4 regions of the Eubacterium maltosivorans genome follow, and region 2 is predicted to be linked to each of the others. Evidence: riboswitches for the same ligand, from Rfam matches in the RefSeq annotation. Region 2 holds a riboswitch; each other region holds the start of a gene.
What was found. A riboswitch is a leader RNA that binds a small molecule or an ion and turns the genes downstream of it on or off. The one in region 2 is predicted to bind cobalamin.
Positions count from the first base shown of each region.

Region 1: it holds a riboswitch for cobalamin, as region 2 does, so the genes downstream of both, CPZ25_RS14120 (LytR/AlgR family response regulator transcription factor) here and thiC (phosphomethylpyrimidine synthase ThiC) in region 2, are expected to answer to the same signal.
Region 3: it holds a riboswitch for cobalamin, as region 2 does, so the genes downstream of both, CPZ25_RS01435 (alcohol dehydrogenase catalytic domain-containing protein) here and thiC (phosphomethylpyrimidine synthase ThiC) in region 2, are expected to answer to the same signal.
Region 4: it holds a riboswitch for cobalamin, as region 2 does, so the genes downstream of both, CPZ25_RS00885 (ABC transporter substrate-binding protein) here and thiC (phosphomethylpyrimidine synthase ThiC) in region 2, are expected to answer to the same signal.

Region 1 covers NZ_CP029487.1:3,029,207-3,037,391, reverse strand. The annotation lists gene CPZ25_RS14150 (LysR family transcriptional regulator) at 1-373, opposite strand, end outside; gene CPZ25_RS14145 (helix-turn-helix domain-containing protein) at 751-1,089, shown strand; gene CPZ25_RS14140 (hypothetical protein) at 1,126-1,647, opposite strand; gene CPZ25_RS14135 (accessory gene regulator ArgB-like protein) at 1,637-2,212, opposite strand; gene CPZ25_RS14130 (cyclic lactone autoinducer peptide) at 2,212-2,361, opposite strand; gene CPZ25_RS14125 (sensor histidine kinase) at 2,521-3,813, opposite strand; gene CPZ25_RS14120 (LytR/AlgR family response regulator transcription factor) at 3,847-4,566, opposite strand; cobalamin riboswitch at 4,969-5,131, opposite strand; gene CPZ25_RS14115 (MATE family efflux transporter) at 5,199-6,557, opposite strand; gene CPZ25_RS14110 (oligopeptide/dipeptide ABC transporter ATP-binding protein) at 6,572-7,537, opposite strand; gene CPZ25_RS14105 (ABC transporter ATP-binding protein) at 7,521-8,185, opposite strand, start outside.
Region 2 covers NZ_CP029487.1:2,348,460-2,356,644, forward strand. The annotation lists gene CPZ25_RS11170 (Tm-1-like ATP-binding domain-containing protein) at 1-36, opposite strand, end outside; gene CPZ25_RS11175 (phosphoenolpyruvate hydrolase family protein) at 182-1,369, opposite strand; cobalamin riboswitch at 2,034-2,205, shown strand; gene thiC (phosphomethylpyrimidine synthase ThiC) at 2,318-3,601, shown strand; gene bzaB (B12 lower ligand biosynthesis ThiC-like protein BzaB) at 3,615-4,898, shown strand; gene cobT (nicotinate-nucleotide--dimethylbenzimidazole phosphoribosyltransferase) at 5,016-6,092, shown strand; gene bzaC (5-hydroxy-benzimidazole O-methyltransferase BzaC) at 6,079-7,635, shown strand; gene bzaD (B12 lower ligand biosynthesis radical SAM protein BzaD) at 7,648-8,185, shown strand, end outside.
Region 3 covers NZ_CP029487.1:285,597-293,781, forward strand. The annotation lists gene CPZ25_RS01420 (hypothetical protein) at 1-246, shown strand, start outside; gene CPZ25_RS01425 (hypothetical protein) at 279-488, opposite strand; gene trpD (anthranilate phosphoribosyltransferase) at 490-1,599, opposite strand; gene CPZ25_RS01435 (alcohol dehydrogenase catalytic domain-containing protein) at 1,624-2,661, opposite strand; cobalamin riboswitch at 2,759-2,933, opposite strand; gene CPZ25_RS01440 (hypothetical protein) at 3,058-3,528, shown strand; gene CPZ25_RS01445 (response regulator transcription factor) at 3,882-4,583, shown strand; gene CPZ25_RS01450 (sensor histidine kinase) at 4,580-6,340, shown strand; gene CPZ25_RS01455 (radical SAM protein) at 6,863-7,795, shown strand; gene CPZ25_RS01460 (4Fe-4S binding protein) at 7,841-8,185, shown strand, end outside.
Region 4 covers NZ_CP029487.1:154,959-163,143, forward strand. The annotation lists gene CPZ25_RS00875 (hybrid sensor histidine kinase/response regulator) at 1-1,594, opposite strand, end outside; gene CPZ25_RS00880 (class I SAM-dependent methyltransferase) at 1,922-2,578, shown strand; cobalamin riboswitch at 2,630-2,804, shown strand; gene CPZ25_RS00885 (ABC transporter substrate-binding protein) at 2,979-4,049, shown strand; gene CPZ25_RS00890 (FecCD family ABC transporter permease) at 4,052-5,107, shown strand; gene CPZ25_RS00895 (ABC transporter ATP-binding protein) at 5,107-5,880, shown strand; gene CPZ25_RS00900 (glucose-6-phosphate isomerase) at 6,144-7,484, shown strand; gene CPZ25_RS00905 (sodium-dependent transporter) at 7,606-8,185, shown strand, end outside.

The sequences.
Region 1 (8,185 bases), 680 kb from region 2:
TGATGCGGATATCCGGGTACAGGCTGTGAAACTTCTCAAGATAAGGCAGCAGGAAAAAACGGGCGATCATGTCACTGGTGCCCAGCCGCACCACCCCATTGTTCAGATTCAGCATTTCCCAGAGCTTTTTTTCACCCAGTGCCAGCTGCTCATAGGCCTTTGCCACATGTCCGTACAGCATTTCGCCCTCTGGCGTCAGAGTCATCCCCTTCTGATTCCTGTGAAAAAGCTCACATGACAGCTCCTTTTCCAGCAGATGGATCGATTTACTCACTGCCGGCTGCGAGATATACAGTGCTTGGGCCGCCTGTGTAATGGTGCCATGGCGCGCTACGTAGTAAAAGACCTTGTAATGTTCAAAATTTACATTCATAAAAATACGTCCTTTTTCCGTTAATCCATTTCATTATATCACATTTTGAATTATATGCAACCTGCCGGTTTTTCGACTTTTTGTCACGATTAATTTGCCTGAGAGTACGAAATTTTTTCAACTTAAAATATTTCCGACAAACAAAAAAATCCCCCTGAACCTGTCTTCGGGAGAGAATACCGGACTTTTTTCCGGTTCCTTTCAGTTTTCTTACAGAGACTTGAAATTACTGGTAAAAGCGGATATAATTAAGAAGTCTACTGTGGTCCTATTAAAATGCGCAAAAGTGTCTGGTTTTTAAATAAACCACCGGCTTATATCACAATGGTATGGAGTCAACAGCTAAAAGCGTAAATACTATTTTTAGGGGGAATTGTATGCAAGAGCTAGATCATAAGGCGATTGGCCTTCGTATTCGTAAACAAAGAACATTTCTGAACATGTCCCGTGATGAATTGGCAAGAAAAATCGGTATCACACCAACCTTCCTTGCCGATATAGAACTGGGGACTAAGGGCTTTTCTCTAAAAAGCCTGAATCGTTTCTGTGACGTTTTGAAAATGTCCGCCGACGCAATTCTCTACGGCCCCAAAGAATATATGGGGACGAAGTACGCAGCACTGCTGGAGCTTTTAGAACGCTGTCCAGCAGAAAAAGGAAAATACGCAGAAGAAATTCTGACTCTGTTTTTACTCAGCCACGACCCAGTAGAATAAAAAAATGCGGGTGTCCAAATTGCAGTTGGGCACCTGTTATTTTTTTATACTCTTAAATATACCGCCAGCGCCAGGCGTCTCCTCCGCTCTGTTCAGAACCGCTTCCCGGATCAGTTTTGAGCCGATTTCCCGCATTTCGCCAGCTGTGTACCAGGGCTTCGCATAAAGCGTATAATCAATATCGGTACGGTAGCCCTGCAAAATTGCCCGGATCTGCTCCGGGTCCATGCCCTGCCGCACATACTCCGATACATCAAGCCCTTCCTCTAAACCCATCCGGATCAGGTACATTTTTTTCCAATCCAGATTTTTATCCGCATAGACCGATACATCTACCTTTCCTGTAAGTCCTTCCCGTATTTGCCACATCTGGCAGTTTGAATACTCAGGATCGTTATAAAAGGTCACATCCACACCGGTCATCAATCCCCAGAAAATTTCCCGTATCTGGTCTGGCGTGAAGGCCTCCGTAATATACGGCGACACATCAAAACCACATTCCACCGCTTCCTGAATCACATCCTGCTGTTCTCTTGTATACCTCGGCTTAACGCCCATTTTTCCACAGCCCCAGCAGCATCATCAGCGCCTCAAGGCCCAGGCATTCCGCGGCGACCAGCCCAAACCGGCTGTTAAAAACCAGTCCGGCAAGCAACGCACAAGCACTGATAGCCACCAGTATTCTTCTCGCCCGTTTCCGGTAATGGGTGCACTCTGCATCATCCAGCGGCTTTGCGCTGTTTTCGACCGGCGCCCATTTGTAGATCACCGGAAAAGCGGACAGCGTAAGCGCTGCGGTAACCACCGCAACCGCCCCTGCCGGGCAGAACCGGGCAATGAGTAAAACAGAAAGTATTGTGATCCATGACAGCAGGTAGCAGACCCCGCGTGTATCGGCGTGATAACCGCCGGCATAGGCGCGGATGGCCGCATATACAATTAAAAAGAGTATGGTCTCCGGCAGCATGCCGAAAAGCAGGCCCACCAAAAGCATGGAAGCGTAGTGAACCGTTTTGAGCATTAAAACCTTGATTCCAAACTGGTATATTTCAACATCTTCATCGACCACAATTTCTCTTTTTTTTAATTGATAAATTAATGCTTCAGAAGCTTTCTCAAACATTAGAATTTACGGAATTTTTTAGTATTTACGGGAGCTTTTTCTTGATGATGGATCATCCAACATGCTGTGTTAGCATCTTTAACTGCTTCATGATGAGCAGCTTTTGCCACATTTTTTAGGATTTTATTCTTGAAACCATCTTTTTTCATTTAGTACACCTCATAACATTCTATATTATGTAGTTTATCAGCTGATAAATGCTATTATATGTACAAAGAAAATAAATCACAATCTTTACTGCTTCAAGAAATAAATTTATGGTCTTTTATATTTTAAATATGTCCAAAGTAAGAAATTCTATGCTCTTTTTACGATGAAGAAATTAAAATTTCAACCCTAAACATTTCTTCTGCTTTGTATTGAATACTTCCATTATACTTTTCAATCGCTGCCTTTACATTTTTCAAACCAACGCCCATATGTTCTCCTTCCTTTGTACTTTTTAATTCATTATTTTTATAATCAATCTTGCCATTATAACTATTACAAACAACTATTGTTATAAAATCATTAAACTTAAATAGTTTAATCTCTATATGTCTTTCGTCTACTGAAAGTTCAAGACATGCGTCAATTGCATTATCTAATAGGTTAGAAAAAATTGTAGTAACATCAAAAAAATCCATAAATTCAATACCTACATCTTCTATTTTTAGTGTAACATTTATATCATTTTCATCACACTTTATTAATTTATTGTTGATGATTATTGTTAGAAAGCGATTACTACATTTAAAGCGACTTCCCAATTCATCCATTTTTCTATAAATTGTTCTAGCGTAGCTTTGAGCCATATCACCATTATCATTAGCATAAAGTTCCTCAACAGTTTGCATATGATTTTTCATATCATGTATTAATCGTCTCGAATAATCATATTGCGCTTCAATACTTTTATAATAAGTATTTTGCATTATTACCTGCTGTTCTTTCAAATCCATCTCTCTTTCCAGTTGATAGCGTTTTGATATAGCTTCAAATAGATAGACCAAATATATATCTAATCCAATGAACCCAAAGCAAATATATGCTAAAGCGATTCCAGACGAATTTTGTTGTATTGTTATATAAAAATAATACAGCACACTTATTTCAAAAACCGCCAGTAACATTAAAAAGATATTTTGAACTATTTTGAGTGTATTCAATTCGTTCTTTTTAAATATAGATACAAAAATATAAAATCCGCACAATAAAATTATTTGATTGCATATTCCGGAAAGAAATAAAAAATTAAAACTTTCCTCAACTCCTTCTATCGTAGTATCCATTATTAAAGAAACAATTACAACAGATATAACATCTGAAAAAATTATATAAAGCGCAAAGACAAAATCATAGATTAACATCCACTTCTTGTCAAATATAAAGAGAGAATAGCTAATTAAGCATAGTGATATTAATAAAAAAATTATTTTAAATATAGGAATGCCTAGGATATTCAATCCTATTGCTGCAACAACAAAAACTAAAAAGCTAATAAAATATTTAAAGTTTTCTCCATATTTTCTATCATATACTTCGGACATAAAACGAAACATAATATATCCTGTAATCCCATACGATAAAGCCATATCTAGTACATAAATCCACTTATCCATATTCTTCCCCTAAACTATCCTCCAAGCCCTTTCTCACAACAGCTTAAAATTCTCCTCAATATAATCAAACAGCCGCGCTTTAAATTCTACGGCGCGCTTCTGAGCTATGGGCAGGGTTTCGCCATTGTCCAGATACAGGTCGGCGCCTGCAATGCGCTTACAGTGGAACAGGTTCACAATCACGCTTTTGTGGCAGTATTCAAAGTCAAAGTCCTGAACCTTTTCCATAATCTCGCTCAGGACGCCGTTAAATTCAAAATCGCCCTGCGCGGTGCACATTTTGATCTTTCGCCGCACGCGCTCAAAATAATAAATATCGTTGCTGGCAAAGACCTTTAACTCGCCGCCCATCATCAGGGAAATATCGTGACTTTTGTTCTCCTTTTCGATAAAATCAAACACTTCGGTCAGCACCATGTTTACCTTTGCCGTGTTAAAGGGCTTGACCAGATATTCAAATGCGTGCACAGCAAAGGCGTTGCGCATGTAGTGGGTATAGCTGGTGATAAAGATAATCTTGACCCGGGCGTCCCACTTACGGATCTGCTTGGCCGTATCGATCCCGTCGGTTTTTGGCATCTCCACGTCAAGAAAAAGGATATCAAACTGGATACGGTCCTCAAGCACCTCGCTGCCGTCATGATAGACGTACGTTTCCACATCAATACTGTGTTCCTCACCATACCTGATGATGAGCGTCTCCAGTTTTTCCGCAATCAAAGCATTGTCGTCGCAAATTCCAATTCTAATCATCCCATTTTCTGCCTTTCCGGCATTTCTTCCATTATACCATATTTTCCCCTATCACCCTATAAAAAGGGGGTGCGAACTTCATTTCTCCTAAATCTTATACCATAAAAATACACTTTGGAAACCATAATTTCAAAATTTTTCAAAAAAAAGAAAAGCCCCGGCGTTTGGGACTTTTCCAAAAAAGGGAGGGTTTTTCAGCCTCGCTGACTGAAAAGAGGATTTAATGACACCTGTCTGATGGAACAGGCATTATGAGATTTAATTAAATACGAATGATAAGGCGACCGTCCTTAAATTCCATAAAAAAATCCCTCTCGGATTCAGAGAGGGATGAACGAACACAGTATAATCTGGATGGTAAAGGTTTTGTTTCGTTTCTTAAGCACTCTAAATCGGAGTCTTTTAAGAACCAATCACTATGTCGGTCTTCTGGCTCAGCAATATCATCTTTCCGCCTTCCCATCATCATTGACAGTGGCTTTTTCAGAAAGCATTTTGCATTACAGCTGCGATTACAGCAAGGGACTCTCACCCTTTTCCCACTACATAGGATCATTCAATATTTAATTAACTTCATCATACGCCCTTTAGGCGGCTTTGTCAACAACTTCTTTTGAAATATTTACGATTTTTCAGACGGCCCTTTCCGGCCGCCAGCCGCCTTTATAATAATAGAGCAAAAGCACTGCTCCGGTCACGATCCAGGTCAGCGGATAGCTCAGGTAGATCATGCGCGCATCGTGTACAAACCTCAGGGTGGTAAAAATCCAGCTCAGCCGCAGGCCGCACATGCACACCAGAGTGATGACCATGGGGATGACCGTAGCCCCGGCCCCCCGAAGAACGCCCACAAACACCTGATCGGCAGCGTAAATGCCATAAAGGGGCACCACGGTGTACAACTGGCGCATGCCGTTTAAAACCACTGCCTCGTCCGAGGTAAACATGCCCAGGATCAGCCGGGCGTTCAGAATAATCATTACGCCCAGGCCAATGGTCACACCAACGCACAGCAGCAGGCAGACGTTCTTGCCTTTTACCACCCGCTCCCAGCGCCCTGCGCCCATATTTTGGCCCACGAAGTTGGAGATGGCCAGACAGAAGGCGTCAATGGGCATAAAGAGAAACCCGTCAATCTTCATATAAGCGGTAAACCCAGCCATGACCTCCAGCCCAAAGGTGTTAATCTGGGACTGGACCACCACATTGGAGAAACAGACCAGCACAGACTGCAGCCCGGCGGGCAGGCCGATACGCACAATATCTCTGAGTGTCTGGACGTAAAAACGGATTCTCGCTGGCCGCAGCCGATAGATGGGGTCGGCCCTCAGCAGGATAATGACAATGAGCACAGCGGCGGCCAGCTGGGCCAGGGCAGTGGCCAGCGCAGCTCCGGCAACGCCCATGCCCAGCGGCCCTACAAAGAGCAGATCAAGCCCGATATTTAGCACCACCGTGACCACCAGACAGGCCAGCGGGGTTTTGGAATCGCCCACAGCACGCAGGACGCCGCTGCCAATATTGTAAAGGGTCATGGGTATCATGCCCAGAAAATAGATGCGGATATAGGGTATGGCGTATGCCAGCCCAACCTCGGGAATGTTCATCATCCGCAGCATAGCCGGCGCAAAGGCCAGACCCAGAACAGTGAGGACAAGGCCGGATACTAGGCTCAGGGCTACGGCGGTGTGCACAGCTTCCTGCACTTTATCGTATTTCCGGCTGCCAAAAAACTGTGAAATCAGCACGCTGGCCCCGATAGACAGGCCGATAAAAAAATAGATCATAAAGGTGATGAGCAAACTGCTCGCGCCTACAGCTGCCAGCGCGTCTGCGCCCACCAAACGGCCGACAATCACGGCGTCAGCTGTATTGTACAGCTGTTGGCAGAGGTTTGAGAACATAAGGGGCAGGGCGAACAGCAGCAGCTGCCGCCCAATCCTGCCCTCGGTCATCTGGCCCTTTAACGGGATTTCACGGGTTTTTTCCATAGGGTTTTCCTTAATTAATAGAGATGGCAGGCCACCTGGTGGCCTGGCGCCACGTCCTTCAGGACGGGCTTGTTCGTTTTGCAGACCGGCATACATTTTTGACATCGCCCGGCAAAGGGACAGCCCGGCGGTAAATCCAGCGGGCTCGGCGGGTCACCGTCAATGGTTTCGATCTTTTGACAGCAGTCCATGTGCAGTGAAAACACAGACCCCAGCAGCGCCTGGGTATAGGGGTGCATGGCGGCTTCGCACAGCTGCCCGCCTGGCACGGTCTCCACGATATTGCCCAGATACATGACGGCCAGCCGGTGGCTCAGGCTCTGGACCAGGGCCATATCGTGGCAGATAAAGAGCATGGCAATGTTTTTTTCCCGTTGAAGCCGGGTGAGCAGCGCCACGATTTTCTTCTGAATGGAAACATCCAGGGCCGAGGTGGCCTCGTCGCAGACCAGCACCTCCGGGTTCAGTGCCAGCGCTCTGGCAATACCTACCCGCTGAAGCTGGCCGCCGCTCATGTTGTGGGGATAGCGGCTCATAAAATCCGCGTCCAGCTCGACCATCTCAAGCAGGGCCGCGGCCTTTTCCATCCGCTGTTTCCGGGTAATCATGCCAAAATTCATGAGTGGCTCGGTAATGATGTCGCCCACCCGCATCTTTGGACTGAAAGAGGCGGCAGGATCCTGAAATACCATCTGGATATGCCGGCGGTTCTGCCGGGCCGCTTCGCCCGAGAATCCGGCGATATCCTTTCCTCTAAAGTATATCGCACCCGAGGTAGGCTTTTCAAGCTGAACCAGCATTTTAACAAAGGTGCTTTTTCCGCAGCCACTCTCTCCCACAATGCCCAGGGTCTCGCCGCACCGCGCTGTCAGGCTGACGCTGTCGCAGGCCTTGAGCGTGCGCCCGCCTGGGGCGTGGAAGCATTTGGTCAGCTCTCTGGTTTCCAGGACAATTTCATGTTTTTCAGACAAAACGCGCACCTCCCAGCTCCGGCACTGCGGCCACCAGCTCTTTCGTATAATTTTGTTTCGGGTGAAAGATCACCTCTTCCCGGGTGCCGCTCTCCACGATCTGTCCGGCCTGCATGACAATGATCCGGTCCGCCATATACGCGGCCACCCCCAGGTTGTGCGTGACGATCATGATCCCTGTGCCAAAGTCCTGGCGCAGAGCCATCATCTGGCGCACGATCTGGGCCTGGGTGGTCACGTCCAGGGCGCTGGTGGGCTCGTCGGCCAGCAGCAGATCGGGCTCAAACACCATGGCCATGGCAATGCCCACCCGCTGCCGCATGCCGCCGCTTAGCTGAAAGGGATAGCTGTCCATAATATTTTCTGCGTCGGGCAGGCGCATGCGCGTCAGCATTTCAACGGCCCGAGCCCGGGCAGCGTCCTTTGAAACGGCCTTATGGGTCTGGATAAAATCCACAAACTGCCGGCCGATTCTGCGGATGGGGTTGAGCATGCTGCCGCTGTCCTGAAAAATCATGGCGATGCGGCTGCCCCGCAGGGCCCGCCAGGCTTCCGGGCTTTTTTCCAACAGGGGCTCCTCCTCAAAAAGGAGCTCTCCGCCGGTAACCCGCCCGCTTCCTGGCAGCAGGCCGAGAATGGAGCGGATCACCGTGGTTT
Region 2 (8,185 bases):
AGAATCAAATGTTCCTGCAATTGCGATTGTCTTCAAATGCATTTACCCCCTGTAAAAGATTCCAGATGATTTCCAGACAGCCACTGTCTGCCAATGACGAGCATCTGTATTATCTGGTGTACTTATATGATACTGCCAAACCTTTACAAAGTACATGTGCTTATGTCTTTCCAATTTGTGTTTATGTCTTATGTTTAACCGTTTTCGGTGAAACCCCCATATATTTCTTGAACATTTTACTGAAATGGGCTACATCCTGATAACCTACCAGCTCAGACACTTCAGAAACCCTTAAGTTTTCTTCTTTCAGCAGCTTGGCCGCCTTATGAATTCTGAAGTTGACCAGATACTCTGGAAAGCTGCATCCCACCTCCTTTTTAAACAGAGCGCTCAAATGGCTTCTGGAAACATGGCAGACCTTTGCGAGATCTAGAAAGGATATCTCATTCATATAGTTTTCCTTCACATATTCCTTTATAAAACCCGTATAGTCGTAATACTTGGTAATCCCATTGAGCATCTTGGACATCAGATCACTCTCATCGATGTCGTCAGTTGTCTTAAAAGCCTTGGTAATGTTCATAAGAGACTTTTCAGTGGGAATCCGGTCAAAGGCTGAGCCTCCGATATAACCGTGGGCAGTGGTGTTTTGATACATATACTGCACATCTACCGGCGTTTTTACCGGGCCGCCATAGAGCATTTTAATCACTTCAGGGCGCCGCCGGTCACAAAGTGCATAAATTGCTTCAACACGGTCTTTGCTGGCTACCAGAGACAGTGCCTTTGCCGCCCCGAGCATACCGCCCTGAGTAAGGCCAAGATGCACACAGAGTATGTCTGTTCCAGCGTCCAGCATCGCCTCCGCCTGGTCTTCATCAAATACAAAAGCTACCGTCACCATTCCCTGCTCATGGGCTATACGAAAGGCCTCTACCTCATACTCAAAAGCGCTGCCGCTTTCCTCCAGTGCCTCCCTGAATTTACCGTCAATGAGACCAATCGTCGGATAATTATTAATCCCGATAAACCCACTCCGCTTAATTTTATCTAGATAAGCGGTCATATCCCTTGTAGGGTCTGTGGCGTTTAAGCCAAATATAACAGGAAAATCGCCTACCAGCGGAATAAGCTCCCGTACACCAAACTCATAGACCATATCATTGCTGTTGGCGTAGGGTAAAAGCCCGCCGAGAGAACCTCGCCCCATCCCGCGGAAAATGCCTGAGTTCAAGGCCAGAAGAAAATCAGCGCCGCCCTGAATTGCGTATTTTGCTGTCAGTCCTGTTCCAGATGCGACTGCAATCAAATGGTTCTCTGCCTCAATTTCTTTTTTCAGTTTCTCCAGAAAAGCTTCCCTCGAAAGCATGCACTTCCCTCCTCATCTTTTTATCCATTATCCGACACTATGCTTAAACCCAGCCCAATCTCTTCCTCTGCTTCGTAATCTTTCTAAAACATGGAACCCTAATATCACAACAGCCAGAAAGACTATGCTAAGCATTCGCAAAATCTAATCTGAAAAGCTTCGTAAAATATTGTTTAATAAAAAGGTATCTCATGTTAAACTTCAACGAATAACAAGTTTTACATCACATCAAACAGCAGAGGGATTTAAATACATCTCATGTTAAACTTCAACAAGAATACTTTATAAATTCCCTTTTCGCCCCTTCATTTAAATACATCTCATGTTAAACTTCAACGATAGCAAACAAGCCGATCTTAAAACAACAAATTCCTTCTTATCCCTTTGAGTCAGCCATTTTTCGCCATATTTACCAGGCGGGTAAGGTTTATGATATTTTTATCCTGTTTTCTCTCTAAAGCCTTTACCTGCGGTTCTTTTTTCTCGTCTGTCCCAAAATATGCCTGGTAAATTCTTAAAGTTTTCTCATAATAAAATTATACGCGCAAAACCCTCTGAGGGCAACTCCCAGTGGGCTTTTCCTGAAATGGTTTTTTTATAGTACATCAAAAATTGCAGATAACGCTTGCAAAAAGAAAAAAATGCCGTTATAATAAAACCAAGTTAATAACTGTGAATGATATGGTGCCCCACAAGGGGAGAATAGGGAATCAGGTGAAAGTCCTGAGCGAACCCATCACTGTAAGCGGTAGTGACCGGCAAGTGCCACTGAAAGGGAAGGCGTCGGTTTATGTTAATCCGTAAGTCAGGAGACCTGCCTATGATTCTTAACGCGTATGAACGATGGTAAAGTTCATAGCTGGTAAAGCAGCTATGGATTTTACCATTTTTTAATTTCCAGCTGCTTTTACGACAAGTTCATTTTTGTTTTAGGAGGATTTAAAAACCATGACTTTGTTGGAAAAAGCGAAATGCGGTGAAATTACCGCGGAAATGCAGTACGTTGCTGAAAAAGAAGGCGTTCGCCCAGAGTTTATCTGCGAGGGCGTCGCTAACGGTGATATTGTCATTCTTTACAGCTCAAGAGAAAACATTCATCCCGTGGCTGTTGGTAAGGGCCTGTTTACCAAGGTCAGCGCCAGTGTGGGAATGTATGAGGAAGCCGACACCATCGACGGTGAAATGGCAAAAATCGACGCGGCTGTCAAGGCTCACGCCGATACCATTATGGATCTCTCTGTCCGCGGCCCCATTGAAGAAATGCGCGAAAAGGTACTCTCCACGGTTGGCCGTCCAGTCGGCACGCTGCCCATGTACGAAACCCTGTCTGTCGCCGAAGCCAAATATGGCACTGCGCTGGATATGACGCCGGACGATATGTTCGACATGATTGAAAAACAGGCGTCACAGGGCGTTGCCTTCATCGCAGTGCACCCCGGAACCACCCTCTCTGTTATTCACCGCGCCAAGGATGAAGGCCGTATCGATCCCCTTGTGAGCTACGGCGGCTCCCACCTCATTGGCTGGATGCTCTATAACAATACCGAAAATCCTTTGTATACTGAATTTGACCGCCTCATTGAAATCTGCAAAAAATACGACGTTGTGCTGAGCTTTGCGGACGGTATGCGTCCGGGCTGTATTGCAGACTCCCTCGACCATGCCCAGGTTGAGGAGCTGGTCATTCTCGGCGGTCTGGTCAGACGTGCCAGAGAAGCCGGCGTGCAGGTCATGGTTAAAGGACCTGGCCATGTGCCGCTCGATGAAATCGCCACGACTGTACAGCTTGAAAAGAAGCTCTGCTACGGCGCTCCTTACTTTGTATTCGGCTGTCTGCCCACCGACGCAGCTGCCGGTTATGACCACATCACCTCTGCCATCGGCGGCGCGGTTGCCGCTTACGCCGGCGCAGATTTTCTCTGCTATGTCACCCCGGCTGAGCATATTGGTATGCCAAATGTCGATGATGTCTATCAGGGCGTCATGGCCTCACGCATTGCCGCTCATGCCGGCGATGTAGCAAAAGGGCATCCTCAGGCTGTCAAATGGGATTTGGATATGTCTGTCGCCCGCCGGGCCATGAACTGGAAAGAACAGTTCAAGCTTTCCATCGACCCTGAAACCGCCGAGCGTGTCTGGCGTGAACGCAGCACCAGCTTTACCTCGGAATGTACCATGTGCGGTAAATACTGCGCCATGAAAATTGTTGAAAAATATTTGAGAGCAGAGTAAGGAGGACAAGACAATGACACAGATGCTAGAAGCCCGCAAAGGCCACATTACAGAAGAAATGGAAAAGGTCGCCCTGATTGAAGGGGTTACCCCGGAATTTGTACGCGAAGGGGTCGCCAAGGGCCACATCGTTATCCCCAAAAATAAATTTCGCAGCCGCGATAAAATCTGCGGTATTGGCGGCGGTCTGGATGTAAAAGTTAACGGTCTTATGGGAACCTCCTCCGACCGTAACGATATGGAAATGGAAGCAAAGAAGCTGCGTATTCTGGAAGAATGCGGCGCCAATGCCTTTATGGATTTATCCACCGGCGACGATATTGACGCCATGCGCAAACAGAGTCTTACAATCTCCAATATTGCGGCAGGCTGTGTGCCTGTTTATCAGGCCAGCGTTGAAGCCATTGAAAAGCACGGCAGCATGGTTGGCATGACCGAGGATGAGCTCTTTGACACCGTTGAAAAGCAATGCCAGGAAGGCATGGACTTTATGGCCATCCACTCTGCCTTAAACTGGTCTGTTCTCAACGCTCTCAAAAAAAGCGGCCGCGTCACCGACGTTGTCAGCCGAGGTGGCTCTTTCCTGACAGCCTGGATGTTCCACAACGAAAAGGAAAATCCGCTGTACGAGCATTTTGACCGTCTCCTTGAAATTCTCAAGGCTACGGATACCGTATTATCCATCGGTGACGCCATCCGCCCCGGTGCCAATGCAGACTCTCTGGACTCCGCCCAGGTACAGGGCCTCATCGTTGCCGGCGAGCTGACCAAGCGTGCGCTGGAGGCTGGTGTGCAGGTCATGATCGAAGGGCCTGGTCACGTGCCGCTTAACCAGATCGCAACCACCATGCAGCTCCAGAAGCAGCTCTGCTACGGTGTTCCCTACTATATCTTAGGCTTCCTGGCAACCGATGTGGCACCAGGCTATGATAATATTACCGGGGCCATTGGCGGCGCCTTTGCCGGCATGCACGGCGCAGACTTCCTCTGTTATCTGACTCCGGCCGAACACCTTGGCCTGCCAAACGAAGACGATGTACGTATGGGTGTCCGTACAACCAAAATTGCGGCGGACGCCGCCAATGTCCTAAAACGTGGCGGCAATGCGTGGAATCGCTCTCTGGCAATGTCCAAGGCGCGGGTGGCGCGGGATGAAAAAGCCCAGGTTGCCAACGCTCTTGATCCAGAATACCTTGAAAGCAAGCTGAAAGCTGAGCCCGAAAGCCACGGCTGTGCTGCCTGCGGCAAAAGCAAGTGCCCGGCAGATGTCGCCGCTGAATTTTTCGGCATTGCCTGACCGTTCACGGTGTCTTAAAAATCAGGTAAATCTTCCTCATGACCACTGAGATTCGTGCTATAATGAAGCTTGAAGATCACCTGAAATCTGTAAAATTCAAATAACGAGGTAATTATCATGAGTGCATTAACTTTAAAAGAAGTTATTGAAAATATTGAACCAAAAGACCCCGATTGGGAATCCAGGGCCTGCGCACATGTGGAGTCACTCGCTATTCCGCCATGGAGCCTGGGTCAGGTTTTGACCCTGGGCGTCCAGCTGGCCGGAATTAAACGGACCATCCACCCCTGTGTGGATAAAAAAATGATCTTAACCATGGCGGCTGACCACGGCATCGCCGAGGAAGGTGTCTCGGCCTTTCCTCAGGAGGTTACCATGCAGATGGTCGCCAATATTGTCGCCGGAGGGGCAGGCGTCAACGTTTTGGGAAAAGCCTCCGGTGCAGAGGTGCGGCTGGTGGATATGGGCGTTAAGGAGGATATGCCCGAGCTGGTAAAAAAGGGCGCCGTCATCGACGCCAAGATCGCTCACGGCAGCGAAAACTTCCATAAGGGGCCGGCCATGAGCAGAGATCAGGCTGTCGCCGCCCTGGAGGCAGGTATCAACGTCGCTTCTAAAGTGATTCAGGAGGAGGGCGTCGAGCTGTTGGGCACCGGCGACCTGGGTATTGGCAACACCACCCCCAGCGCGGCCATACTCGCCGTCATGGGCGAATATCCCCTGACCTCCATTACGGGACGGGGCACAGGCCTTAACAACGCCGGCCTTATGCATAAAATTAAAATTATCCGCGAATCCATCGCCCTTAACAATCCCGATAAAAATGACGCCCTGGACGTACTGTCAAAGGTGGGCGGCTACGACATCGCCGGTATTGCCGGCATGATCCTGAGCGCAGCCTACCATAAGGTTCCGGTGGTTGTGGACGGCTTTATCTCCACTGCCGGAGCGTTAATCGCAAAGGGACTCTGCCCCACCTGCGCAGACTATATGATCGCTTCTCACCAGTCCGAGGAGCCAGGGCATCAAATGATGTGGCAGACCCTGGGAATGCATCCGCTTCTAAATCTTAATTTCCGTCTTGGCGAGGGCACCGGTGCTGCGGTGGCCATGCATCTCGTAGAGTGCGCCGCCCGGTGCATGAACGACATGCTCACCTTTGAAGACGCAGGAGTCACCAATGGCCTCGCTTAAATGGGACCCCAACACATCCGGTGGACAGTATCTTGAAGATCTGTCCACTGCTTACTGGTATTCGGAATCACTTTTCACGGCCCTGGACATGGGCCTTTTTGAACTTTTGGAGGAAGGCAGCACCCCCCTTCCCGAACTGGCAAAAGCTCTGGACTGTGACGAACCCAGCCTGGCCCGCTATCTGCATCTGCTAAAAACACTGGATCTCGTAGACTGCTATGAAAACAGCTGGTATAATACCACGCTCTCAAGCACCTATCTCATTAAAGGAAAGCCGCTTTATCAGGGGAATTCTATTCTGTGGCGGCGTGAGATCAAAGCCGACTGGGACACCTTAAAGCCAGCCCTTGAAGCCGGCAGACGTGTCCATTTCCCGACAGAAGATATCAGCGAAGCCGAAATGGACGCCCGGCGCGAGGAGTACATCACTGCCATGGACAATATTATCCGGCTGAAGGTGCCGGAGGTGCTTGAATTCTTTGGCAATGGCTTAAAAACCAACGCCCGCATTTTGGACGTCGGCGCTGGCAGCGGCGCCTTTGCCCTTGGTTTTCTTGAACAGTTCGAGGATGTCCAGGCTACGCTTTTAGATATCCGCCAGGTCTTGCCGCAGACCCAAAAGCTGGTTGAAAAAAGCAGTCTCCGGGATAAAAGCCGCGTCCTGTTTCATGAACAGAATATCCTGGAGCCAGACTGGCAGCTTGAGGGCAGCTATGACCTCATCATCCTGTCCAACATTGTCCACGCCTATGCCGAAGAAGAAATCAGCGGCATCATAAAAACCGTATCCAGGCTTCTCTCAGAGGGCGGCATCCTGCTGATTCACGACTTTTTTCTGGATCACTGGAACATCAAGGCTGCCTTTTCAGATATTAATATGTTCATCAATACCTACAACGGCAAGGTCTTTGACTCAAAATGGGTTGATCAGACCCTTAAAAACAACGGTCTGTCCACCACAGGGCTCATCCCGCTGCAAACCGATACGGCGGTTATCTTTGCCGCCAGAGAGCCAAACGCCCTTGAGGGTCTGACCATTACGCCGGTTCAGAAAATTCTACAACCCATCAAGGCCATCGGTTTTGACAGGGTGATGCCTTACAACCCCAAGGACGTGGTGGTCGCCCCCTTTGCCAAAAACAAATGTAAATTCGGGTGCCGCTCCTGGGATAAAAAGCACTGCAGCACCAACCAGGAAATGAGCGCAGACGAGACAAAAGCTTTCGTGAACAGCTTCAGCAAGGCCCTGCTGCTAAAAAGCGAGCCGCCTACCGGCGATTTCCAGCGCAAGGCGCTGAGAGCAGAAACCCTGGCTTTTAAAGCTGGCTATTACAAGGCCTTTGTTTTCTGGGCCGGCCCCTGCAGCATCTGCCCGGACTGCGATCTCACCGCTCCCTGCAATAACCACGCCCATTCACGCCCCTCCATGGAGGGGTCTGGTATCGATGTTTTCGCCACGGTAAAAAAAGCTGGAGAGTCCCTGAAAACCCTGAGCGAACGCGGCGAGGTCATTAAATATTATGCACTGCTGCTTTTGGAGTAAACGGAGTTGAAAATGAAACGAATCCTACTAATTCAGGCCATATCCATGGAAGGTATGGACATCGAGCGGGTTTATCCCATCGGCATTGTGACCCTGGCCTCCTGTATTGAAAAGGCTGGCCGGTACAGCCTGGAAATTTTTGACATGAATATGGCCGCGGACCCCTACGGCGAGCTTCGTGAAAAAATGCTCAGCTATCAGCCGGACATCATCGGTATTTCCCTGCGAAACGTAGACCCGCTGGGCAACCGGACCACCTCGCTGATCGTTCCCTTTGCCATTACCCTGTCCTTTATTAGACGCTATCTGCCTAACGTCACTCTGATGGCCGGCGGCACCGCCTTTTCCCTTTTTCCAGAACGCCTGATGCGAGAATTCCCTGAAATCGACTTGGGCGTTGCCGGCGAGGCCGAAGAAATTATTCTGCCGCTTCTGGACAGCATCGACGATCCGCCAAAGCTGCCCGGGCTGGTATACCGTGAAAACGGAGCGGTAAAAATCATTCCGCCTGTTGGAAAATTTGACATGGGCAGCTACACCATGCCCAACC
Region 3 (8,185 bases), 2.1 Mb from region 2:
GGCAGCGCGGTGGAGTTAATCGCTGGATCAGACGCGGTTTTAATACCTCAAAAACCAATCAGCCTCAAGACCGGACTTATCTGCCTGGGCCTCTCGCTGGGGTGTTTTTTCCTGCCAAACGTGTTCCTGTTCTTTTTCAGATACATGGGTGTTCTGAGATTGAGCGCCAATTACATGCCATTTATGCTTACCGTATACGCCGGACTCTTTCTTACAAAAGGGATTCAGGGGAATCGCACAGGATAAAAGCTAAAAGGACCGCTTATGCGGTCCTTTTTTTACGCCCAAAAATAATCCTCTTCCTCAAGCACCAGTTTAACGATCCTCAGGTTTTTGAGCTCGGGCTTCAGGGCGGTCAGCTGGTCCTTCAGGCTGTCCAGCCGGCTGTCGTCATAGACACTGGCTTTATTGATGCCGACCAGGGTGTAGGAGCCGTCTTGGGCTATTTTCAGGTAGCCATTGTCGGATTTAAAGGCGTAAAGGTTCATTTTACACCTCGGCAGCCTGGGCAACGGCTTTCAGTTTTGCAAGGCCGGCCTGGGGATTGCGGTTCTGGGTGGCAACCCATTTTTCCAGGGCCTTGTAGGCTTTGCCGCTTGCGATGAGCTCGTGACTGCGCATATAGCCCTCCTGAATGCTGTCGGCCTTTCCGGCAACGTAGAGGATCAGCGCGCTGTTCAGACAGACGATGTTGGCGCGGGTGGGGGTGGAGGCGCCCTTCAGGATACGGACAATGCCCTGGGCAGCCGCGTCCACAGAGTCCCAGGGGGCCAGCTCATCCAGACAGCCGGGCTCGATCCCCAGGCTTTCCGGCGTCAGGGTGCTGCGCTTTACAGTGCCGTCGGGCATCAGCTCAGCCACATGGGTGGGGCCGACGGTGGATGCCTCGTCGATACAGCCGCTGCCGGCTTCGCCATAGACGACCAGAGCGTGCTCATAGCCGATTTCGTGCATGATGTCTGGGACAAATTCCAGCATGTCCAGAGAGTAGACGCCGCGGACTGCATATTTTGGCAGGGCAGGGTTTGCCAGGGAGGCGGAGATGTTTAAAACGCTGCCAAAGGAAATCTGTGACAGTACCCGTCCGAGAGCTGTGGGGTGAACCTCTGGGCTCATGCCGTTAAAGATGCCGATGCCCGCAGTTTCGATGCTGGCCTTTACCACGTCCACACTGCAGTCCACATCCACGCCCAGGGCTTCCACCGCGTCGATGGTGCCGCAGACAGAGGTCAGCGCCCGGGAGCCGTGCTTGGCCATGGGGACGCCGTCCGCGGCGGCGATGATGCCGGCGACGGTGCTGATGTTAAAGGTCTTGAAGGTATCCATGCCAGTGCCGCAGTTTTCCACCACGGGCACAGCGGTCTGGGGCGTGACCTTGCAGGTGTCGATTTCGTAGATGGCCTCAAAGCTGCCGGCCACCTCGGCGGCAGTCGGGCCCTTGGCGCTGAGGGCGGCCAGAAAAGCGCCCTGCTGCATGGGCGTCTGGCGGTCGCCCAGGATTTCCATAAACATTTCCTTAGATTCTTCCTTGGTCAGATTTTCACGGTTGATGAGGCCGGTGATCACCTGGCCGTATTCTTTCATTGTAACTGCTTCCATTATTCGATTCCTCCATAGGGTGTGTTAATCAAAAACAACGATGGTTGAAAGGGTTTCGAGCTGCCGCACACGCTCAAGGCCGTGCGCCAGCTCCTCGAGCGGAATGCGCTCTGTAATCAGGTCTTTTACGACCAGGCTGCCGCTCTCCAGCAGCGCCTTGGCCCGGCGGCTGTGCGCGATGCCGCACCCGTAGGCGCCGGCCATGATCTGCTCCTTGTAATGAAGGGTATTGATCTCCGGCTGGGTGGCGCCGTCTGGGATAATGCCGCTGAAATGGCCGAAGCGTCCTCGCTTTTTCAGCGCACGCAGGGCCAGATTCATGGCCTCCGGGGCCGCGCAGCAGGGGATGGCCGCGTCCACGCCCTTGCCGTCTGTCAGGGCCGGCAGGGCCTGACAGACGGCCTCATAGCTTTCAAAAACGGCGTCAAAGCCCAGCTTTAACGCCCGCGCTGCCCGTTCGGGGTTGGTCTCGACCAGGAAGACCTTCTGTACCCCAAGGGCCTTTGCCACACGCAGGTTGAGGATGCCCATCCGTCCTGCGCCGATGATCAGCAGGGTATCCGAGGGCGCGAGCTTCAGTTTTTCCTGGACGTTGACGCAGCAGGAGAGGGGCTCGATAAAGGAAATTTCCTCAAAGCTCAGGGTGTCATTTTCAATGATGTTGATAATCTGGCCGCGGACGCCCTCCTCGGGGACGATCAGGTATTCCTGGAAGCCGCCGTCATAGTTAAAGCCCATGATGCGCATATGGTCGCAGAGGTTGTCATCGCCTTCTTCGCAGTAGGCGCACCCGCCGCAGGCAATGCCCGGATGCACGTGCACCCGCTGCCCTTTCTGGTAGCCTGTGACCGCAGCGCCCACCTCGGCGATAACGCCGGAGATTTCGTGGCCCAGCACACGCGGGTACACCAGGTCGCGCTGGCCCATGGTCAGGCATTTGAGATCGGTTTTACATAAATTGCAGGCCTTGACCTGGACGAGGACTTCGTGGTCACCGCAGGACGGAATGGCGCGTTCGGTCATTTCCAGCTCGCCGGGGCCTGTTAAAACAACTGCTTTCATTCGGTATCTCCTTATTTTTTCAAACAAAAAAAGCCCGACCTTAATCTAAGGTGCGAACTTTCCATCATTCCCACAGGCCTTTATCGCTCAGATGAAGACCGTCGACACACTTCAGGCAGGTTTTCTGACTGAGGATTCACGCCTGGCTCCCTTCCCATCCTTTCGGACAGTGGTGATGAGCCGGGCAATCCACTTACAGCGGCGGGCCCGTCTAAGAATCTCACTTAGTTCCCTATTATCTGCCATGCAGCACCTGAAATGTTTTATGCTTTTTTATTATCATATCACATTTGCTCCGGGTGTCAAGATAAAATGTAAAAGTTTTAATCCAAAGGTGATATAATGATAGTGTTAACTGTGCGGTGACGCTATTCATAAAAACGAAGGAGGCAAAAAATGGGCCATTTTGGATTTTCATACATCGGCGCGCTGTATCTGCTGATGCTGTTTATCCCCAACCTGATCTGGACACGAAATCAGCCCGAGGGCTATGATTTTGGAAATGAGAATAAGCTGCTGCTGTGGTGCGAGCGCATCGGGCAGGTGGGGGTGAGCTGTTGTGCCCTGATCTTTACAGACTTTAACCTCCGCCCACTGACGCCCTGGAGCCTGTGGCTGGCGCTGTCCTTTGCGCTGATGCTGCTGTATGAGGGCTACTGGGTCCGGTATTTTAGGAGCGGGCGGAAGCTTAAGGATTTTTATTCGGGGTTTTGCGGTGTGCCCTTGGCGGGGGCAACGCTGCCGGTGTTTTCGTTTTTGCTTTTGGGGATCTACGGAAGGGTTTTCTGGATGGTCTTGTTTGTGGTGATTTTGGGCATTGGGCATATCGGGATTCACGGACAGCATTTCCGGGAGCTTGGGGAGTGACGGGTAAGCTGGGGGAAGGTCAAGGATTGCGAAAGCTGGATGCAGCTTGGCGCTGTCCGCGGATTAAAAACGGTCTCTCTTATGCACAAACGACAACTTTCAGAAGTCGTTTGTGAAATCGACCCGACCGTTGTTTTAATCCTCGGACAGCTTTTTTGTACAATCCATTGACTTAAAAGCGGCATCGCGCCTTTGGTATTTGCGGGCGGCGGTCTGCCTCTTTTTAGTGCGGCATCCTCTCTTTTTTTAATAAACTAAATTTAATCCAGATTTTACATGCCTTTAACACAACATATGCTATAATCATATTATGTTACGGATTATGTTAAAAGCGAGTGAAGATTGGAGCGAAAATGAAAAAAATCCTGATTATAGAAGATGAACTTAATATATATGAGCTGATTAAATTCAATTTGGAAGCCCAGGGCTTTGAGGTGGCAGGGGTCCATGAGGGGGCTGGTGCGGTTGAGAAAATCGTGGATATCCGGCCAGATCTGATCATTCTGGATTTAATGCTGCCGGGCAAGGACGGGCTCACCATCTGCCGCGAGGTGCGGGCGGACAAGAACCTGTCTTATATTCCGGTCATTATGCTCACCGCCAAGAGCGAGGAGTTCGACAAAGTCCTTGGTCTGGAGATGGGCGCGGACGATTATATGACCAAGCCCTTCAGCGTGAAGGAGCTCTATGCCCGGGTGAAGGCTGTGCTGCGGCGGACAGAGATGATCAAAAGCTCGGACGCGGAGGAGATCGCAGTGGGCAGCCTGCGCATTCTGCCAGGCTCTTTCGAGGTGTATAAAAACGGTAAGAAACTGTCGCTGACCCTGAAGGAGTACGAGCTGCTTCTGTATCTGGCCAACAATAAGAACAAGGTGCTGACCCGGGATCAGCTGCTGGATGAAATCTGGGGCTATGAGTATTATGGCGAGACCCGGACAGTGGATGTCCACATCCGCTACCTGCGGAAAAAGATTGAGGACGACCAGGAAAAATACATTGAGACTGTGCGCGGCGTGGGCTACCGCCTGGTGGAAAATCTGGAAAGCGGTCAATGAAAAAGCGCATCACCATTGTCTTTTCCATCCTGATCGTGCTGGTCACAGCCTTTTCGGGCGTTTTCTCCTATGTGATTTTTAAAAACGCCTACTATGAATCCACTGAGAGAAACCTGAAAAGCAACAGCGAGTATATTGTTGAGGATTTGATGCCCGGCTACATCCGGACCGGCGACGTCGCCGGGCTGGAGCATTACGCCACCAGCACCAACCAGCGCATCAACATCATCGATGTGGAGGGGAACGTCCTGTTTGAGTCCCTGAGCGGCATTGGCTCCCTGGATAACCACCTGAGCCGGCCCGAGGTTCAGGGCGCCATGAAGGGGACGCCCACCACCTCGGTGCGCTATTCCGACACCATCATGAAGAACATGCTCTACCTGGCAGCGCCATACTATCAGGATGGGCAGATAACCCATATTGTCAGGATCGCGGTACCCCTCGACGTCATGGAGGATGTGAGCTACAGCATTATCAACAACCTGATCTTTGTGGCCCTGGCCAGTATCCTCATCGCCATTGTGATTTTTGCGTTCCTTTTAAGCAACGAGACAAGACCCCTGGACGAGGTGACCATTTTCGCCAGAAAGATTGCCCGGGGCGATTATAAGACAAAGCTCACCATGCTGCGGGACGATAAAATCGGCGATCTGGTCGACTCCCTGAACACCATGGCCGAGCAGCTGGACGCCTCCTTCAGCAAGATCAACCGCAAGAATATTGAGCTTTCCTCAGTGCTGTCCAGCATGAACCAGGGCATCATCGCCGTGGACCGGGACAACAAGATCATCCTGATCAACGATACGGCCCGGGGGATTTTTAAGATCGATCTGAAAAAGGAGATAAAAGGGAAGAGCATTCTGGAGGTTTACCGGGACCCCTTTGTGTATGAGCTTCAGGACAAGCTGGCAGAGACCGAGGACGGGCGGCTGGATTACGAAACCCGCATCGAGGACCGCGTCTACAAGGTCACAAGCTCCCAGATGCTGGACAAGGGCGACCAGACCTACAACGGTAATATCATTATTTTAGAGGATATTACCATGATTAAGGGGCTGGAAAATATCCGCCGCGACTTTGTGGCCAATGTATCCCACGAGCTCAAAACCCCCATCACTACTATCCGGGGCTTCATCGAGACCATTCAGGAAAACCACATCACCGACGAGGCCACCCTGAGCCGCTTTTACAGCATCATCGCCGATGAGAGTGAGCGGCTGACCCGCCTGGTTAATGATATTCTGATTCTCTCCCACCTGGAAAACAACCAGCGCAGCGGGGAGGACAAGCGTGAGGTCATCGGCGTGAACCAGGAAATTCTGCGCATCTTTGATATGCTCAAGATGACTGCCGAGTCCAAGCGCATTGATCTGCGCTATCAGAAGGAGGGCGACATCAGCGTTATTATCAATCCCGACGATTTCAGGCAGATGATGATCAACCTGGTGGACAATGCCATCAAATACACCGACGAGGGCGGCAGGGTGGACGTGTCGGTCTACGAAAACGGCGCGCATTTCTGCATCCTGGTAGAGGATACGGGCTGCGGCATTCCCGAGGAGGATATTCCGAGAATCTTCGAGCGCTTTTACCGCGTGGATAAGAGCCGCTCCAAGGAAAACGGCGGCACCGGCCTGGGCCTGGCCATTGTCAAACACATTGTCCAGAATAACCGGGGCGCCATCGAGGTGACCAGCTCGGTGGGGATTGGCACCACCTTTAAGGTGACCCTGCCCAAAAACTGCGAAGCCCTTTAGAAAGAGCCTACGGGCTGTTTCAGGCTGTTGGCAAAGTCGGCAAAGCTTTGAGCTTTGAGTCGAAAGTTGAAAGTGGAAAGTTGAAAGTGGAAAGTTGAAAGTGGAAAGTTGAAAGTTCAGGTGCAAATCAGCCTTTGGCCGATTTGATTGAATACGGCCTGCGGCCGCTGCTCTAGTCGTTTTTGCGTCAGCAAAAACGTTCCATAACTATCAACTATTCACTATCAACTATTCACTATCAACTATCCAGCTCTTTACCCCTTAGCATTAAAGTTTGTTGACACGATCTGATGACGCGCTGTTTTGGCACGTCATCTTTTTTATTGCCTCTGGGTGGCTTGGGGCAGGGTGGAAAGTTAAAAAAATATCAATTCAAATAAAGCTTTACCAGAGCAGGATTGGGTGCTATAATGAATATAATAAATTATTAGATTGGATAAAAATTCTTATACTTTTATGGCCGCGGAAGCCCGGGAAAAGCCATGATGAGGGCCTGAGGAACAGGTGTGGGAGGAGGCTAACATGAATCCCTATTTAAAAAATGTAAAGCGGATCGAATTCAGCGTGACGCACCGCTGCCGGAGCCAGTGTGCCCACTGCTCCCTGGGGGCGGACCGGGTGGCCGGGGAACTGCCGCCCGGGGCAGCCGTCGCGGCCCTGGAGGCCGCGGCCAGCCTCAGCGCTCTGGAATCAGTGCTGACCATTGGCGGCGAGCCCCTGCTGTGCGTGCCCACTGTCTGCGCTGTACACCAGCGGGCAGAGGCGCTCGGCATCCCCAGGCGCCAGCTGGTCACCAGCGGCTGCTTTACCCACGACAAGGCACTTCGGGAACACACTGCAGACCAGCTGGAAGTCAGCGGCGTCAATGAAATCCTTTTATCCGTGGACGCCTTCCACACCGAGTATCTGCCCCTGGCAGAGCAGTACAGCTTTGCCCGCGCCCTGTGCCAGGCCGGGCTGGGCAGCGTTACCGCGCTGCACCCCGCGTGGATCAAAGGCCCCGGGAGCGGCGATCCCTATGATGTGAAGACCAGCGCCTGCCTCAGCCGGTTCGAGCCCCTGCACCTGCCTGTGGGGGAGGGAAACCGCGTTTTCCCGGGCGGAAACGCCAGGATTTACCTCTCCGATTATTTTCAGAGGACGCCGCTGGATACCGGCTTTCAGTGCGGTACCGCCCCGTGCACCGGGCGCCTCGACGCCCCCACAGCCCTGGCGGTGGACCCGGACGGCAGCGTGCGGGTGTGCGGCTTTACCATCGGGAATCTGCACCAAAAGCCCATGGCAGAAATACTAAAAGGCTATAATCCCATGGGCCGGCCCCTCATGCGCGCCCTGCTTGAGCGGGGCCTCAGCGGCCTGACCGCCGCCGCCAGAGAGGCTGGGATCGAGGTGAGCGCCGGGGATTATTTTTCACCCTGCGAGCTCTGCCGCGCAGTGGCCCACCAGCTTAAGTAAAGAAGAAAGCCCTGCTGAAAAACATAACCCAAGGAGGAATAGAAAATGGAAGCCAAGGAAATCAAAGCTTTGATAGACGATTTACTGCAGAACAGCGGTCTCAATGAGCGGAGCTGTGAGACCGGGGCGCCCCATGCCGGGCCAGAGGGGCTCAGGCTCTATGATCAGGCCCTGGTTGGCGTGGCCGCGGCGGATGATCCGCTGTTCAGGCGTTTCAGGGAGCCCGGCGTGGTGGGGCCCCACTACCTGCTGCCAGAGGACTGGCTGCCCGGCGCCCAGAGCGTTGTGTCCGTCTTTCTGGCCTATACGGAGGCTGTGCGGGCCTCCAACCGCGCGGATAAGCGTCTGCCGAGTCCGGAGTGGCTCATCGGCCGTATCGAGGGTCAGCAG
Region 4 (8,185 bases), 2.1 Mb from region 2:
CCATCTGCTTTGCCAGCAGGGAACTGATGGACATGCCAAGCCCCGTGCCCTCAGTCCCCTGGGAGACGGTATTGCGCTCCTGGCTGAACGCGTTGAATATTTTTTTCTGGAAAGCTTCGCTTATGCCGCATCCGGTATCCTCGACGGAAAAAATTGTTGTGACCTGGCCGGACTCAACGTTTGTCTGAAGCGCCCGCAGGGTTATCTGGCCACCTTCCGGTGTAAACTTGACTGCGTTGCCAAGAATGTTCATCAGGATTTGCTCAATCCGCGTCTCGTCCCCGATGATTTCAGGATATCTGATATCTGTTTCGATCTGAAAGCAGATCTTTTTGTCCTCCATACGGCTGCGCATAATGGTTGCGACTGTGGAGACCAGCTGTTGAAGGGAAAAAGGCTTTGCGTCAAGTGCCATCTTTCCGGCCTGCAGTTTTGACATATCCAGAACATCGTTGACAAGGGAGAGCAGGTATTTTGCGGTTGCGTCGGATTTATGGAGATACTCTGAAAGCGCCTTCGGGTTTTGGGTGTTCTGCTGCATTAACTGGTTCAGGCCGATGATGCCGTTGAGCGGCGTCCGTATCTCGTGGCTCATATTTGACAGGAAGTCCCCGCGGGATTTGGCTTCGGCCTTGGCAGTGGCGGAGATTAATAAGACCCGGATGATGATAAACATCATTGCGCACAAAACGGCCACGACAACCGCGAGCATAACACTGGTCATCGAAACAAACTGATGCGTCTGCTCGTTGAATGCTTCCTCGTCGACTGTCAGCACGATGCTCCAGTCTGTTCCGGGCATGGGGATAAACGAGGCCACCTGTTTGGTGTGATCCTTATATTTAAAATGCTTTAAAAAGGATCCACTTTGGTTAAGCTGGGTGACAATTTCCGCGATCTCTGTTTCGGACATACCGGTGTTTTTCTGGAGCTCCTCGAAATAGTTGTCAATTTTTCCAATGCCGGCGCTGGCGTCATAGTTTACAACATAGTTGCCCGTCTTATCGATAATACTGGTAACCCCACGGCCGTCGAAGCTGTCGATTTTCAGGCGGTCGGCAATCGTGTCGATTTTTGAGAAACCGACAATCCCGATAAATTTTATATCGTTTACTTGAAATGGGTTACACCGGACGCCGTAAACAAGGCTTTCTCTGAGGGTTTCCAAAAAGTTAGTGTCATCGTAGCGTATCACAAATTTTTCATCGCCGGAGAGCAGGGGTCGCACATAGCTTTTATCGCTGCTGTTCTGAACAATATTCGCGCTGGAATAGGTTCGCCCCTCGGAGTCCACCAGATAGATGTCATCAAAATTATTGGTCAGATGTTCGAGATTCAGGCGGCGGCACACATCCTGTATCGTCGTGTATTTATTGTTCTCTGTTCTGTAATAAACAGCGGATAATTCATCCCATGAGTTTTCCAGCTCATTTTGGATATTCTGCCGGTCATGTTCAGATAATTCGTCCATAAAAGCAATGACAGAGGATTCTGTTGCGCGGGAAAGCTGATTGATATATACTAAGACTGCGGACAGCATAACAATAAATGTTGCTGAGACAAGAAGTGTAATCCGAATTCTATTCCTTTTCATTATAGGTCTCACCCCCGATGATAAAATATTATGGTCACTGAAAATTCAGGGTATTCTTAAGCAGCGAATCAGATATGATACCGTTTGATTAAAATATCATCTGATTCACATCGGCATTTACAAAGTAAGTATAGCAAAATAAAAGAAAAATAGCAACTTTACAGAAAAATTCAGCATAATAAGTGACAACGGACAGGCCAGGAAAGGGGCGTCTCCCCGGGAACAAACCATGAGAGAAAATAGAACGGCCTGATATAAAAAGTCGGTATGGCGAAATAGATGTGTTCGCATTTTATAGATTAAGCCGATATATGCAAGGAGGAAAAAATGAAATCAAAGGCATGGAACTGGGAGAAAAACCAGTCGGATTACTGGCTCATCCCCTGTGTGGAGAGCCCCTATCTCGCGGAGCGGTGGCAGGCGAAGGGCTTCCTGCGCTTTCTGGACCTGGGCTGTGGCCTGGGGCGGCACGCGGTTTATATGGCGAAAAAGGGCTTTGAGGTCACCGCCGCCGACCTGTCTGCGTACGGCGTCGAGCACACCAGAAAATGGGCCGGGGAGGAGGGGATTCCCCTCACGGCCTGCGTGGCCGATATGCTGGACCTGCCTTTTGAGGACAACACCTTTGACTGCGCCATGGCCTACAATGTCATCTACCATACGGATATTCCGGGCTTTCAGGCCGCCCTGGCGGAAATCCGCCGGGTGTTAAAGCCTGGGGGCGAGCTGTTCCTCACGCTCATCTCCAAAAGCACCTACGGCTACCGGCAGGCAGACAGCCGCCGGCGCGTTGACGCCAACACCCTGCTCTCGGAAAAGAGCGATACGGAGACGGGCGTGCCCCACCTCTATGTGGACCTGGAAGACATCAAACATTTCTTTAAAGCCTGGCGCCTTGAGGACAGCCTGAAAGAATCCTGTGTCTATAACCCAGAGGAGCCGCAGTATTACAGCGCGCACTGGAGCCTTATCGTCCGAAAATAAATCGGTTCGATTGCATATTGACAAGTATAATAGAAGCAGGTATAATGATAAAAACTGAATAACCTTTGAGGTGCTTAGCAATAAGAGAATAGGGAAACCGGTGCGAATCCGGTGCGAACCCATCACTGTAAACAGGGACAAAGCCTGAAAGCCACTGGAGCGATCCGGGAAGGCAGGCCGCGGACGAGCTGTAAGCCAGGAGACCTGCCTTAAAGAAGAAATGCGTGCAGGGGGATTATGCAGCGGCGTGTTTGAACAAACGAAATCTCGGAAAATGGGACCGATGAGCAGAGTGCTTATCGGTTTTTTTATTTGTCTTAAAGTCAGGGAGCCTGTTTTATGGGAAGATGTTGATATCCGCGAGGATTTAACATAAATTTTATTTTTAATGGAGGGAAAAATGAGAAAGAAAATCATTGCGCTTGTGTGCGCGCTGCTTCTGCTGGTTCCGGTATTTGCCGGCTGCAGCCAGAGCGGGGATTCAGCAAAGGCGGAGAGCATTACCGTCGTGGACGATACGGGCCGTGAGGTAACCATTCCCCAGCCCCTTGAAAAGGTGGTGGTGGCTAACCGCTACAATTCGGAGCTGATCCGTGGGATCGGCGCCATCGACAAGGTGGTGGCTGTGGATAAGAACACCGCTCAGGACCGTGTGTACTGGAGCCAGTTCGACCCGGATAATGTCATCGGCAAGGGCCAGAGCGAGCTGAACTATGAAAAGATCGCCGAGCTGGGCGCTCAGGTGCTCATCACCCCGGACAACGGAACCTGGGAGGAAGACATCAAAAAACTGGAGCCCTTCGGCATTCAGGTGGTGGTGGTATCTGGCTATAACAACGCTGAGCTGCCCAAGGAAATCGAGATTTTAGGCAAGCTGTTCGGCAAGGAAAAGGAAGCCGAAAAGCTCACCAAATTTTACCAGGATAACATGGACATGGTGGCCGAAAAAATCAAGGATGTCAAAGGCACTAAAAAGGTGTACTGGGAATACGGCGACCCGAATACCACCTGTATACCAGGGACCAGCAATGACGGCTGGAACAGCATGCTTTTAAATGCCGGGGCTGTGAATATTTTTGGCGACCCCACCATTACCGGCAAGACCATTGACCCGGAAAAGATTCTGATGGAAGACCCGGACCTCATCATCAAAACCTCCTCTGGCCCGGCGCTCAAGAATACCGGCGTCTACACGCCGCCGACAGCGGAGGACTACAGCACCATCTCCAGCGAAATGCTGAGCCGTGCGGGCTGGTCCGATTTAAAGGCGGTCCAGAATGACAACTTCTATGTGACCACTGGCTTCTGCGCCGGCGGACTGGGCAAAATGATCGGGACGGTTTATACCGCGAAATGGTTATACCCTGAACAGATGAAGGATGTTGACCCTGACGCCATTTTTGACGAATGGATGGAAATTCAGGGGGTCGATCCGGTAGAAGGGCATGTTTTCCAGGTTAAGCACCAATAGCGATGGAAAAGCAGCAGTCATTAAAGGCCTATCATAAAAAAAGAGCGGCGCTGATGCTGGCAGCAGTGATCCTTTTGATCATTGCTGCTTTTTCCAGCTGCTTTGTCGGCGTCGCCAACGTGACTGTAGGGCGGGTATTCGCGACCCTGCTGCCCGGCGGCCATTTTATGGGTGCGGCGGCTCTGAACCAGACCGAGCTCACAGTGCTCATGCAGCTGCGCCTGCCGCGCATTACCATGGCGCTGGTTTCCGGTATCGGCCTGGGCATCAGCGGGCTGGTCATGCAGGCCATCACGGGCAATAAGATGGCGAGCCCCTTTACCACCGGGCTCTCGAATGCCGCGGCCTTTGGGGCTTCACTGGCCATTATTTTCGGGTTTATGCCCTTTGGCAGCAATCAGGTGGGCACTGTTGTGATGGCCTTTGTGTTCGCCTTTATCTGTGCCGCCATGGTGTACGGCATCGCCTCGGCCAAGGGCATGGGCAAGACCACGATCATCCTGATCGGCATTGCCCTCAACTATTTCTTTTCAGCCCTGAACGCCAGCATGCAGTATGTGGCCAACGAGCAGCAGCTGTCCGCCATTGTCCACTGGACCTTTGGCAGCCTTTCGGAGATCACCTGGGAGCAGATTATCGTGGTCTCGGTGATTCTGCTTTTGATTTTTCCGTTTATCGTCCGTTTTGCCTGGCATTACAACCTCTTGTCCACCGGGGACGAAAGCGCGGTGGCGCTGGGCGTGAATGTCATGCGGCTGCGGCTGTTTTCGGGCATTGCGGTCACGCTCATCTCATCGGCCATCGTCAGCTTTACAGGGGTGATCGGCTTTGTGGGGCTGGTGGCCCCGCATATCGCCAGGCTTCTGATCGGCGGCGACTACCGCGCGCTCATCCCGCTCACCGCCCTCTCCGGCGCTATTCTGCTCATCGCGGCGGATACCGTGGGCCGGGTGGTGGTTTCGCCGGTGATCATCCCAGTGGGCATTGTGGTCTCCTTTATCGGGGTACCGGTGTTTATCTACTTAATTGTAAAAGAACAGAAAGAGCGGTTGGTCTGATGAAAATCACAATCAAAAATTTAAGCTTTGGCTATCGAAAGACCCCTATTTTAAAAGGTGTTAACATCGAGGTGGCGCCGGGAAAGCTGTGCGTGCTGCTGGGGGCGAACGGAGCGGGCAAAAGCACACTGATCAAGTGCGTCAACGGGATATTAACGCCTGAAAAGGGCGAGATTTACCTGGATACTACCGATCTTCTCGGTCTGCCGCAAAAGGAAAAATCCAGGCGCATCGGCTATGTACCCCAGAGCACTGAGGTGGAGGACAGCGGCCTAAATGTTTTTGAGATGGTGCTGTCCGGGCGTGTGCCCCATATGAAGGGCAGGATGAAAGACGCCGATTATGAGATTGTCCGCTCGGTTCTTGAGAAGATGTCGCTCAGCGGCTACAGCACCAAGCTTTTAAACCAGCTGAGCGGCGGCGAACGGCAGCGGGTTTTTATCGCCCGCGCCCTGGCCCAGGAGCCGGTGGTCATGCTTCTGGACGAGCCCACCAGCAACCTGGACCTGCGCTACCAGCTGGAAACCATGGAGATTGTAAGAGGGCTCTGCCAGGATAAGGGCATGACGATTATGGCGGTGATCCACGACGTCAACACCGCGGTCACCTTTGCCGACCAGGTGGTGCTCATGAAGGATGGGAACATTCACGCCGCCGGGCGCCCCGACGAAATACTGAACACAGAAAGCCTGGAGCATATTTTCGACGTCCGCGTCGAATTCGCAGCCTATCAGGACAAACAGTATGTGATTCCCAGGCGGTGCACAGGTTAAAAAATTAAGGTAATACCAATATACCCGCCGGGCGGTCAATAAAAAACAGCCCGGCGGGTATATTTTTTAAAGAAAGGCTTTTAAATCCGGTGAAATTTATGCTATAATAGGCATGTAAAACGATTACTATCTTGTGCTAAAATAAATAATTGTAAATTCGGTGATTTTGCTTGATCTTTTCGCCGCTTATATTACAATTATAAGGTAACGGCACAAATAGTGAAAACCAATGTTAAATTAATTATTTATCAGGAGGATAAAATATGAGTATTCGATTCGATTATTCCTATGCAGGACTGTCTCAGGAAGAATTTGACAACAAGGCGGCACAGATCAGCCTGGCGGACAAAATGCTGAAGGAAAAAACAGGCGCCGGCAGCGATTTCCTGGGCTGGTATGATTACCCGGTGGCTTATGATAAGGAAGAGTACGCCCGGATCAAGGCGGCTGCGGAAAAAATCAAGGGCTCCTGCGACGCGTTTATCGTCATCGGTATCGGCGGCTCTTACCTTGGCTCTAAGGCGGTAATCACCGCGCTTACCAGCACCTTCTTCAATGAAGAAACCGACCGAAAAGCGCCTAAAATTTATTTTGCCGGCGAAAATATCAGCGGCAAATATATGAAAGACCTCATCGACCTGGTCAAGGATCAGGACATCTGCGTCAATGTGATCTCCAAATCCGGCACGACCACCGAGCCGGCCATCGCCTTCCGCTTTTTCAAGGAAATGCTGGAAAAGAAATACGGAAAGGACGGTGCCAAGGACCGTATTTTTGCCACTACCGACAAGGAGCGGGGCGCCCTGAAGTTCTTAGCTGATCAGGAAGGCTATGAAACCTTTGTGATCCCGGACGATGTGGGCGGCCGTTACTCGGTTTACAGCGCTGTGGGCCTTTTGCCCATCGCCGTCGCAGGGATTGATATCGACGCTTTCATGGACGGGGCCAAATCCGGCTATGAGGAATACGGCGTAGACTCTGTTGCCGACAACGTCTGCTACCAGTATACCCTTTACAGAAGCTGCCTTTACAACCGCGGCAAGGCCATCGAGATTCTGGTGGATTACGAGCCCTCTCTGCGCTACTTCTCCGAGTGGTGGAAACAGCTTTACGGCGAGAGCGACGGCAAGGACGGCAAGGGCCTGTTCCCGGCGTCGGTCCATTTCTCAACCGACCTGCACTCTGTGGGACAGATTATCCAGGACGGCCACAAGAATATTTTTGAAACCATTCTGGCAGTGGACGAGCTGGACGGCGATATGACGGTTAAGCATGAGGAGGCAGACCTGGACGGCCTGAACTACCTCGAAAACCGCACCATGCAGGATGTCAACGAAAAGGCGTTTTTAGGAACGCTGCTGGCGCATGTGGACGGCGATGTGCCAAACGGCGTCATCTACCTGTCCAGGCTGGACGCTTTCCACATTGGCAAGCTGGTTTACTTCTTTGAAAAGGCCTGCGGCCTCGGCGGCTACCTCCTGGGCGTTAATCCCTTTAACCAGCCAGGGGTCGAAGCCTATAAGAAAAACATGTTTGCCCTGCTCCACAAGCCAGGCTATGAAGAGCTGACCGAAGCACTGGAAAAACGCCTTCCCAACAAATAAAAGTACGAACAGAGATCGGCGCAAAATTGTGCCGATCTCTTTTTCATGTTCGTAAAACTGACCATTGGCAGAACGGAAGGATTATGGTAAGATAAATAAATTGGAAGTTAAAGGAGGAATTATGGAAAAAAACGAAAATCAGAGTCCTGAGAGCAGGCATACCCATCAGAACGGCGGTTTTACCAACAGCCTGGGGTTTGTGCTGGCCTGCGTCGGCTCCGCAGTGGGGCTCGGCAATATCTGGATGTTTCCCTACCGGGTAGGGCAATACGGGGGCGGCGCATTTTTAGTGCCTTATATTTTGTTTATTATTATTTTCGGCCTGGTGGGCCTCTCCGCAGAGTTCGCCATCGGCCGGCGCGCCAAAACCGGAACCCTGGGAGCCTATGAGTACTGCTTTAATAAAATCGGGAAAGGAAAGCTGGGGTATATTCTGGGCTGGATTCCGCTGCTGGGCTCTCTTGGGATTGCCATTGGTTACGCCATTATCGTGGGTTGGATCATCCGCGCTCTGGCCGGATCCGTCACTGGCGCGATCCTGAATACGGACGCGGCGGCTTATTTTGGTCAGGCAACAGGCAATTTCGGCAGTGTGCCCTGGCATGTGCTGGTCATTGTCATTGCGGCGGGCATTCTTATGTTCGGCGCTACAAAGGGGATCGAGAAGATCAACAAGGTTTTGATGCCGTCCTTTTTCATTC